Regions from separate parts of the Kitasatospora sp. NPDC101235 genome, predicted to be linked through region 1. Evidence: riboswitches for the same ligand, from Rfam matches in the RefSeq annotation. Region 1 holds a riboswitch; the other holds the start of a gene.
The links. A riboswitch is a leader RNA that binds a small molecule or an ion and turns the genes downstream of it on or off. The one in region 1 is predicted to bind cyclic di-AMP.
Positions count from the first base shown of each region.

Region 2: linked by a shared signal. The riboswitch ahead of ACIRRH_RS19940 (hypothetical protein) and the one ahead of ACIRRH_RS02285 (NlpC/P60 family protein) in region 1 are both predicted to bind cyclic di-AMP.

Region 1 is NZ_JBIWNZ010000001.1:480,560-484,742, forward strand. It holds gene ACIRRH_RS02275 (NYN domain-containing protein) at 1-682, shown strand, start outside; gene ACIRRH_RS02280 (NlpC/P60 family protein) at 881-1,918, shown strand; cyclic di-AMP (ydaO/yuaA leader) riboswitch at 2,256-2,409, shown strand; gene ACIRRH_RS02285 (NlpC/P60 family protein) at 2,420-3,544, shown strand; gene ACIRRH_RS02290 (NlpC/P60 family protein) at 3,773-4,183, shown strand, end outside.
Region 2 is NZ_JBIWNZ010000011.1:105,682-109,864, reverse strand. It holds gene ACIRRH_RS19950 (alpha/beta hydrolase) at 1-502, shown strand, start outside; gene ACIRRH_RS19945 (MoaF-related domain-containing protein) at 657-986, opposite strand; cyclic di-AMP (ydaO/yuaA leader) riboswitch at 1,510-1,665, shown strand; gene ACIRRH_RS19940 (hypothetical protein) at 1,674-3,113, shown strand; gene ACIRRH_RS19935 (hypothetical protein) at 3,177-3,794, opposite strand; gene ACIRRH_RS19930 (hypothetical protein) at 3,897-4,070, shown strand; gene ACIRRH_RS19925 (IclR family transcriptional regulator) at 4,122-4,183, opposite strand, start outside.

The sequences.
Region 1 (4,183 bases):
GGCCGAGACCGAGGCGCGCAGGCTCAGGCACCGGGTCTCCGAACTGGAGAACGCGGTCGAGCAGGGCCGCCGGTCGGCCCGCGAGGGGCGCAGCGTCGAGGACATGCGGCTGCGGCTGCTGCTGGACGCCGTGCTGCAGTCGGCCCAGGGACTCCAGCGGGAGCTGGCGCTGCCGGTCTCCCAGATCCGCCCGGCGGACCTGGTGGAGGCGGTGGTGCCGGGGGCGGCCTCCCCGCACGACGTGGCCCGGCGCGGGCTGGCCGAGGACGATCCGGCGCTGTTGGACCAGCTGCTGGCGATTCCTCAGGTGCACCTGGTGGTGGACGGCTACAACGTGACCAAGACCGGTTATCCGACGCTGCCGCTGGAGCAGCAGCGTATACGGCTGCTGGGCGGGCTGGCGATGCTGGCCCAGCGCACCCAGGCGGAGGTCACCTGTGTGTTCGACGGGCAGGACCTGGACGTCCCGGTGATCATGGCGCCGCCGCGCGGGGTCCGGGTGCGGTTCAGCCGGACCGGGGAGACGGCCGACGAGCTGATCCGCCGCCTGGTGCGGGCCGAGCCGCAGGGCCGCCCGGTGGTGGTGGTGTCCACCGACCGGGAGGTCGCGGAGGGCGTGCGGAAGGCGGGCGCGCGCCCCGTGGCGTCGGTGCTGCTGCTGAACCGGCTGGCCCGGCCCTGATCCCACCGGGCCGCATGATGCCTGGTCAGGAGCGGTTCCGAGGCGGTGCGCGGCTTCCGTGAAGTCGGTGTGGAAAGCGGAGTTCACGCCTTCGGGGGAGTGGCAAAACGGATAGATCTTCACTAGGGTCTGGCGTCAAACCTATTTTCTGGAACCTCATCCCATCGGGTGAGTCCGATGAAAGAAGGAGCCGGTCCCTTGGCCTCCCACCGCCGTCCCAAGCAGCCGAGCCGCGCGCGGATCTCCGTGCTCACCGCTGCTGCTGCGACTGCGGTCGCCCTCTCCGCCCAGGTGGCCGCGCACGCTGCGCCGCAGCCGAACAAATCGGACGTCAAGGCGCAGATCGACCAGCTCCAGGAGGAGCAGGAGCAGGCGGCGGAGAAGTACAACGGAGCCAAGGAGCGGGCCGACCAGCTGCGCAAGCAGGCCGACCAGCTGCAGGACCAGGTGGCCCGCAGCCAGGAGCAGATGACCCAGCTCCAGGGCGGCCTCGCCGAGGTGGCGGGCGAGCAGTACCGCACCGGCGGCATCGACCCGTCCGTCCAGCTGATGCTCTCCTCCGACCCGTCCGGCTACCTGGAGAAGGCCTCCACCGTCCAGCAGGCCAGCACCAGCCAGGCCGAGGCGCTCAAGGGGCTGCTGGACCAGCAGCGCCGGCTGGACCAGGAGAAGACCGAGGCGGCCGCCGTGCTCGCCTCGCTGGACACCACCACCAAGGACCTGAACCAGGCCAAGGCGGACGTCAACACCAAGCTGAAGGCCGCCCAGGACCTGCTGAACTCGCTGAGCGCCGCCGACCGCGCCGCGCTGCGGGCCCAGCAGGCGCAGGACGACCGCGCCTCGCGCGGCAGCGACCGGGTCGACCTCAGCAGTCTGCCGCCGGCCAGCGGCTACGCGGCCGTGGCGATGGCCAAGGCGATGAGCAAGCAGGGTTCGCCGTACGTGTGGGGCGCCACCGGGTCGACCACCTTCGACTGCTCGGGCCTGATGGTCTGGGCGTACGGGCAGGCCGGCGTCTCGCTGCCACGCACCTCGCAGGAGCAGGGCCACTACGGCACCCGGGTGCCCTCGCTGGACCAGGCCCAGCCGGGCGACCTGGTGATCTACGGCAACGACATGCACCACGTCGGGATGTACATCGGCAACGGCATGGTGGTCCACGCGCCGCACACCGGTGACGTGGTGAAGGTGATGAAGGCCGACGCGATGTCGATCAACACCATCCGCCGGGTCTGACGGCCCGACACTCCCGAGGGGCTCCTCCCGGGCCTGTGAAAAGCGCCACCTCCGTGCGGGGGTGGCGTTCGGGTTTCCGGCCCCTTCGCGGCCGCATGCTGAGAACCGATCAGCCTTGCGTGTGCCACTGGTCACCATCGGTCATTTTCACAAAGGAACTTGGGTAATCTTCCGTCTTTTTTCTGACAAGGATTTGAACGGATCACGGTTCAGTTACTAGGGTCGTGCCCCGAACCACCGCACTGTCGATCGCCCAGCCAGGGTGGCGGCGGTGGTTACCGCCGAGTTCGCGAGGCAGCGGGGCAGGTCGAAGCGACTGCCCGACAGGGGAGCCCAGTGGTTGGGGGCGCTGTGGAGCGGAGCCGGGGAACCACGTTCCTCCGGGGTGAATCGGCGCCAGGTCGGCCGGTGGAACGGCCGTGAGGCGTCGTAGGGCATGCTTCCGGCCCGAACCCGTCAGCTCACCCGGTAGGCGGACGTAGGAAGAAGGAGTCCGCCTTCGTGGCGTCCCATCGTCGTCCCAAGCCCGCCGGTCGCGCCCGCGTCTCGATCCTGACCGGTGTCGCCGCCGCCGCCGTCGCCCTCTCCGCGCAGTCCGGCGCCCACGCCGACCCGCAGCCGACCAAGGAACAGGTCAAGGAGCAGGTCGACCAGCTCAACGAGCAGGCCGAGGTCGCGACCGAGAACTACAACGCCGCCCAGGCCAAGCAGCAGGAGCTGGAGAAGCAGGTCTCCGGCCTGCAGGACCAGGTGGCCCGTCAGCAGGCCCAGGTCACCGAGCTCCAGGGCGGCCTGGCCGAGATCGCCGGCGAGCAGTACCGCAACGGGGGCATATCCCCGACCGTCCAGCTGATGTTCTCCTCCAGCCCGGACAACTTCCTCAGCCAGGCCGGCACGCTGAACCAGGCCGGCAGCACCCAGAAGGGTCAGCTGAAGGAGCTCCAGGAGCAGCAGCGCAAGCTCGACCAGGACCGCAACGAGGCCCAGGGCAAGCTCGCCGAGCTGGAGTCGACCACCCAGCAGCTGAAGGCCTCCAAGGAGGAGGTCCAGGGCAAGCTGAAGGCGGCCCAGGACCTGCTCAACACGCTGACCGACCAGGAGCGCCGGGCGCTCCAGCAGGCCGAGGAGAAGGCCGCCGTCGAGGCCCAGCAGAAGGCGGAGTCCGCGAAGCTCGACGCCGCCAAGGCCGCCGCCGACCGCGCCTCGCGCGACAACAGCCGCGGCGACCTCGCGAGCGGCACGACCACCGCTCCGGTGAAGGTGGCCGCCGGCAGCTCGCGCGGTGCCGCCGCGCTCTCGGCCGCCGCGTCCAAGGTCGGCAGCCCGTACGTCTGGGGTGCCACCGGCCCGGGCTCCTTCGACTGCTCCGGCCTGATGGTCTGGGCGTTCAACCAGGCCGGCGTGTCGCTGCCGCGCACCTCGCAGGCGCAGGCCTCGGCCGGCACCCGGATCGGTTCGGACATCTCCCAGGCCCAGCCCGGCGACCTGCTGATCTTCTACAGCGACGCCCACCACGTCGGCATCTACGCGGGCAACGGCCAGGTGCTGCACGCGCCCAAGCCGGGTGCGTCGGTGCGCTACGAGGCGGTCACCAACATGCCGCTGGCCTCCATCGTGCGGGTCTGATCCCCGCACGGACGCTTCCAGGCCCGGTCTTCCCCAGGGAAGGCCGGGCCTGCGGCTTTTCCGGCAGGGTCGATCTGATGTCCGATTAGAGGTCGAATATTCGGGTTGGGAGGGGTTTGGACTCGCTTGCCCGAACTCGCTAACGTCTGCCACCGGACTCCCGCTCGACGGCCGCCCGTCGTGGTGCGGCGGCGGGGGTCGCACCGCAGGATTGGAGCCGCTGCCGCCATGCCCGTGCACCGCCGTTCCCAACTGCTCACCCGGGCGCTGGTGCTGACCGCGGCCGCCGCCACCGCGCTGGGCGTGGCCGCCGGAGGCAGCGCCCAGGCCGCCCCCGGCAGCCCGGACCCGTCCGACCGTCAGGACGTCACGGCACAGGTGGAACAGCTGTACGACGAGGCCGAGCAGGCGTCCGAGAAGGCCAACGCGGCGCAGGAGGCCCAGCGGCGGCTCCAGGGCGAGACCACGATCCTCCAGGGCGAGATCGCCGTCGCCCAGAACCAGCTCAACGAGCTGCGCGGCGATCTGGCGACGGTGGCCGGGGCCGAGTACCGCGGCGGCGGGATGACCCAGACCGCCCAGCTGATCCTCTCGCCCGACCCGGAGGGCTACCTGGCCCGCGCCCGCACCCTGGGCCAG
Region 2 (4,183 bases), on a different contig from region 1:
CGGCCCGCAGTCCGACACCTACTTCACCAAGGACGTGCCCTCGGCGATCCAGGCCAGCTTCCGGGTCTCCAGCGACCCGCAGGCCTGGGCCTTCATGGGCAACTCGACCGGTGGCTACTGCGCGCTCAAGCTGGCCATGCGCCACCCGGACGTCTTCCCGACCGCCGTCGCCCTCTCCGCCTACTACGAAGCCGCCGACGACCCGACCACGGGCGACCTGTTCGGCGGCAGCAAGCAGCGCCGCGACGAGGCCAACCTGCTGTGGCGGCTGAAGAACCTGCCGCAGCCGAAGGTGTCCGTACTGCTGGCCGGCACCAAGAAGGGCGACGGCAACTACCGGCAGGAGACCGAGGCCTTCGTCGACGCGGTGCAGAGCCCGATGAAGGTCTCGTACAGCATGCTGGAGAACGGCGGCCACAACTTCGAGACCTGGAGCGCCCTGCTGCCCTCCTCACTGGAGTGGCTGTCCCAGCACCTCAAGGTGCCGAACCAGACCGTCTGACGGGGAACGGCACCCGGGGCCGCCCGGACCGCCCGGCGCCTGGACCGCCCGGACCATCCGAACAGGCTGGGGAGAAGACCGAACCCCCGGGGCCACGGCCCCGGGGGTTCGGTCGTTCACGAGCCGTACGGCTCCCGCGCAGCGGTCCCGCCGCTCAGGCCACCCGCTCCAGCGTCCCGGTGTGCAGCTCGCCGACCCGGCCGCCCTCGCCCTCGAAGGTCCAGAAGGCCCGCACCGTCAGCTTGCCGAGGTCCATCACGTGGCTGACGGTGATCCCGCTCTGCTCCGTCCAGCTGACGAAGTAGATCTCCGGCGCGACCTCGGCGACGTGCAGCCGCACGTCCTCCCACTGGCCCGCGGACTCGCCGAGGCCCTCCCAGCGCAGCCGAGTGCCGTCGGCCGAGTAGGTGTTGCGGAAGGCCGCGCCGTTGTCGGCCCGGAAGAGGTAGGTACGGCCGGCGAAGGCGGGCAGGGGCGCGGTCATGGTGGGGCGGGTCCTCGTTCCTGTTCGGTCGTGGCGAGCATCCGGTCGGGCTCGCCGCTCTTGTGCACGGCGGAAGATGTCAGGCTTCCAATTTATCCGACCGGGCGCACTCGGTCAGGCACTCGCCACGGTACGGTCCGGCACCACACAGCCGCCCGGATGTGCGACCGGCACATGGGCAGGAGCGCGCGCCGGTCCTGCCGTCCGGCCATGGGACGTACCCCCACACACCGTCGCCTGGGCGCCGGACGCCGCGAGCCAGGTCAACGCCTGGCTGAGCTGACCTGACCCGAGCCGTCCGCGGCTGTCCGCCCGTCCGCCTGGCCCGCCTTGGCCCTCCCGCTCCCGGAAATTGATCAACTCGACTGCCACGCAGCGTCGTTGATCGACACCACTGTGAGCTGCGCGACAACCTGCCCGTCCGAGTTGTCCGCTCGTGCACGACCCACCTAGCCTGCAACGGTCGTCCGCCCTCGCGGACCCCGCCGCCGGGACGCCGAATCCTGTCCACCCGCCGGCGGGTCGCCGAGCACCACAGAGGACGGGAGCGGGGGAACCAAGGTCAGCGCCCGGCCCGTACGCCAGAGCGTTCGGGCCGCGGCTAGGGGTGAAGCCGCTCCGCAGGCGGCCGGGCGACCTCAGCCCGAACCCGACAGCTCACCTCGCAGGCGTCGCAGAGGTCGTCCCATGCCCAAGCCTGCCAGCTCGACGCACCGGCCGGCGCCCGCGTCCGCCCGCCGCCGCGGACCGCGCCACGCCCGTCCGTCCCACCGCGGACGCAACGCCGCCCTCGCCGCCGCCGGGGCGTTCGCCATCAGCGGCGCCGGGCTGCTCGGTCTGTCGGCGGTCACCGGTGCCCAGGCCGTCACCGCGTCGGCCGTCACCCAGGACCGGCTCGGCCCCGCCACCATGGTCGCGGGCAGGGCCACCACCGCCTCGCTCGGCCTGCACTCCGTGGCCTGCTTCACCGCGAAGACGGTCGGTGTGGGCGTGCGCGACGCGCGCGGCAACAACCTCGACTACCCCGGCAACGCCTCCAACGTGCAGATCTGCCCGAGCGGGGTCGAGTTCACCAGCGGTGCGCGCGCCCTGCCCGCCGGGACGTACACCCGGTTCGGCTTCTGGCAGGAGCTCGGCGGCGCCTGGCACAACCTGCCCTCGCAGCAGCTGGTCGTCTCCGCCGCCGGGACGTCCACCCCGACCCCGACCCCGACCCCGACGCCGAGCGCCGAGCCGACCTCGACCCCGACGTCGACCACCAAGCCGACCCCGACCCCGACGCCGACCGCCGAGCCGACCTCGACCCCGACGTCGACCTCGACCACCAAGCCGACCCCGACCGGCGAGCCGACCTCGACCACCGCGACCACGTCGACCACGTCGGTCCCGGCGCCGAGCACCACCCCGACCCCGAGCACCCCGCCGCCGTCCTCCCCGGTCGCCGGCAAGTCGCTGACCTGGTCGGACGAGTTCAACGGCGCGATCAGCTGGGGCCGGCGCTGGGTCGGCGACAAGAGCACCGCGTACAGGTACGGCGACCACAACCCGGGCGACAACAAACTCGACTGGCTGAACAGGAACAACGTCAGCGTCGCCAACGGGGTCGCCACCTTCACCGCCACGCCCGGCGGGCCGGCCCTGGAGAACGGCAAGCAGTCCTGGAACACCGGGTTCCTGACCACCGAGGGCTCCAGCGAGGGCTTCCGGGTCAAGACCGGCGACTACGCCGAGACCCGGGTCAAGCTGCCCGCCGGCAGCGGCGCCTGGCCGGCCCTGTGGACCTGGAAGAACGGCAACGGCGAGGTCGACTCCTTCGAGTACCACCCCGACAACCCGAACCTGCTGGAGCTGACCAACCACGTCAACCCGGGCAACGCGAGGTACTACACCGACGCGAGCGCCATCGCGAAGGACCAGTGGGTGACCATCGGCACCCACTACGGCGCCAACTCGGTGGACTGGTACGTCAACGGCGTCAAGGTCTTCTCGGACGGCAAGGGCGTCGGTGCCAACTGGTCGGCTTACCTGAACCTCAACCTCTCGGTGTGCGCGGGGCAGTACCACCCCGCGCCGCAGGGGACCGCCCCGATCACCTTCGCCGCCGACTACGTCCGCGTCTACCGGTAGGAACGGGCCACCGGCAGGACGCTCCCGCAGGCCGGGTCGGCCCCACCGGCGGGACCGCGCGACTCAGGAGCCGGCAGTCGTCCCGACCACCGTGATGTCGAACGGCTGCCGGTTGTTGCCCTCGTTCCGGTCGTCCGCGCTGCGCACCACGACCGAGCCGCCGCTCAGCCTGCCCACCGGCAGCCCCGGGTTGAGCCGGACCGGGATGAGGGCGGTCGCGCTGCGTCCCTCCCGCAGTCCGGGCTTGAACACGCACCGCACGGTGCGGCCGTGGCCCAGCACCTGGCAGTCGGAAGGGAAGTACGGCCCCTCGGGGCTGACGCCCTCCGGCAGGGTGACCACGACTGTGAACGGGGAGGCGGTGGTGTCCGGGCCCGCGTTGCCGACGAAGGCGCGGACGGTGGTGGTGCCGCCGGGGGTGGCCGGGTCCGGGGCGGTCCGGACCACCTCCAGGTCGGAGGCGGACGGCCGAGCTGCGGCCGGCGCGGGCAGTGTGGAGGCTTCGGATCCCGCGTCCGTCGCTGCTCCGGGCCTCGCCGGGGCCGGCAGGGTGGAGGCCTCGGGCGTCGCCGGGGCGGGCAGGGTGGACACCGTGGACGCGCCCGTCGCGACGACCTCCACCGCGGGCCGGGGCTCGGGCCGCCGCAGCGCCCAGGACGGGTCGGTGGCCAGCACCGTCACCGCGTACCCCGCCGCCAGGGCCGCGACCAGTCCGGCCCCGCCGGACCCCCGGCCTCTCGCGGCAGGTCGTGCGCCACCGCCCCGCACACCACCGCCCGGTACGTGGCCACCCGGTACCTCACCGCCCCGAACGTCCCGGTGCTGCTGCTCCATCCCCGCTCACCCTGCCTTCGCGTCCCGGCCGCCCGCGCCGTCGCGGGCGGCGTCGGCACCAGGGTGGCGGAGCCGTCGCCGGAGCCCGGGGGCAACCCGCCCGTCGTCCGCCCGAACGGATGAAGCGGCGTTCCGCCCCGACCGGATGGGTCGACAACGGGGGTTGACGGGACGTCAGGGGGCGAGGACCTGCCCCAGCCGGGTCGCGATCCGGTGCATCACCGGGACCAGCGAGG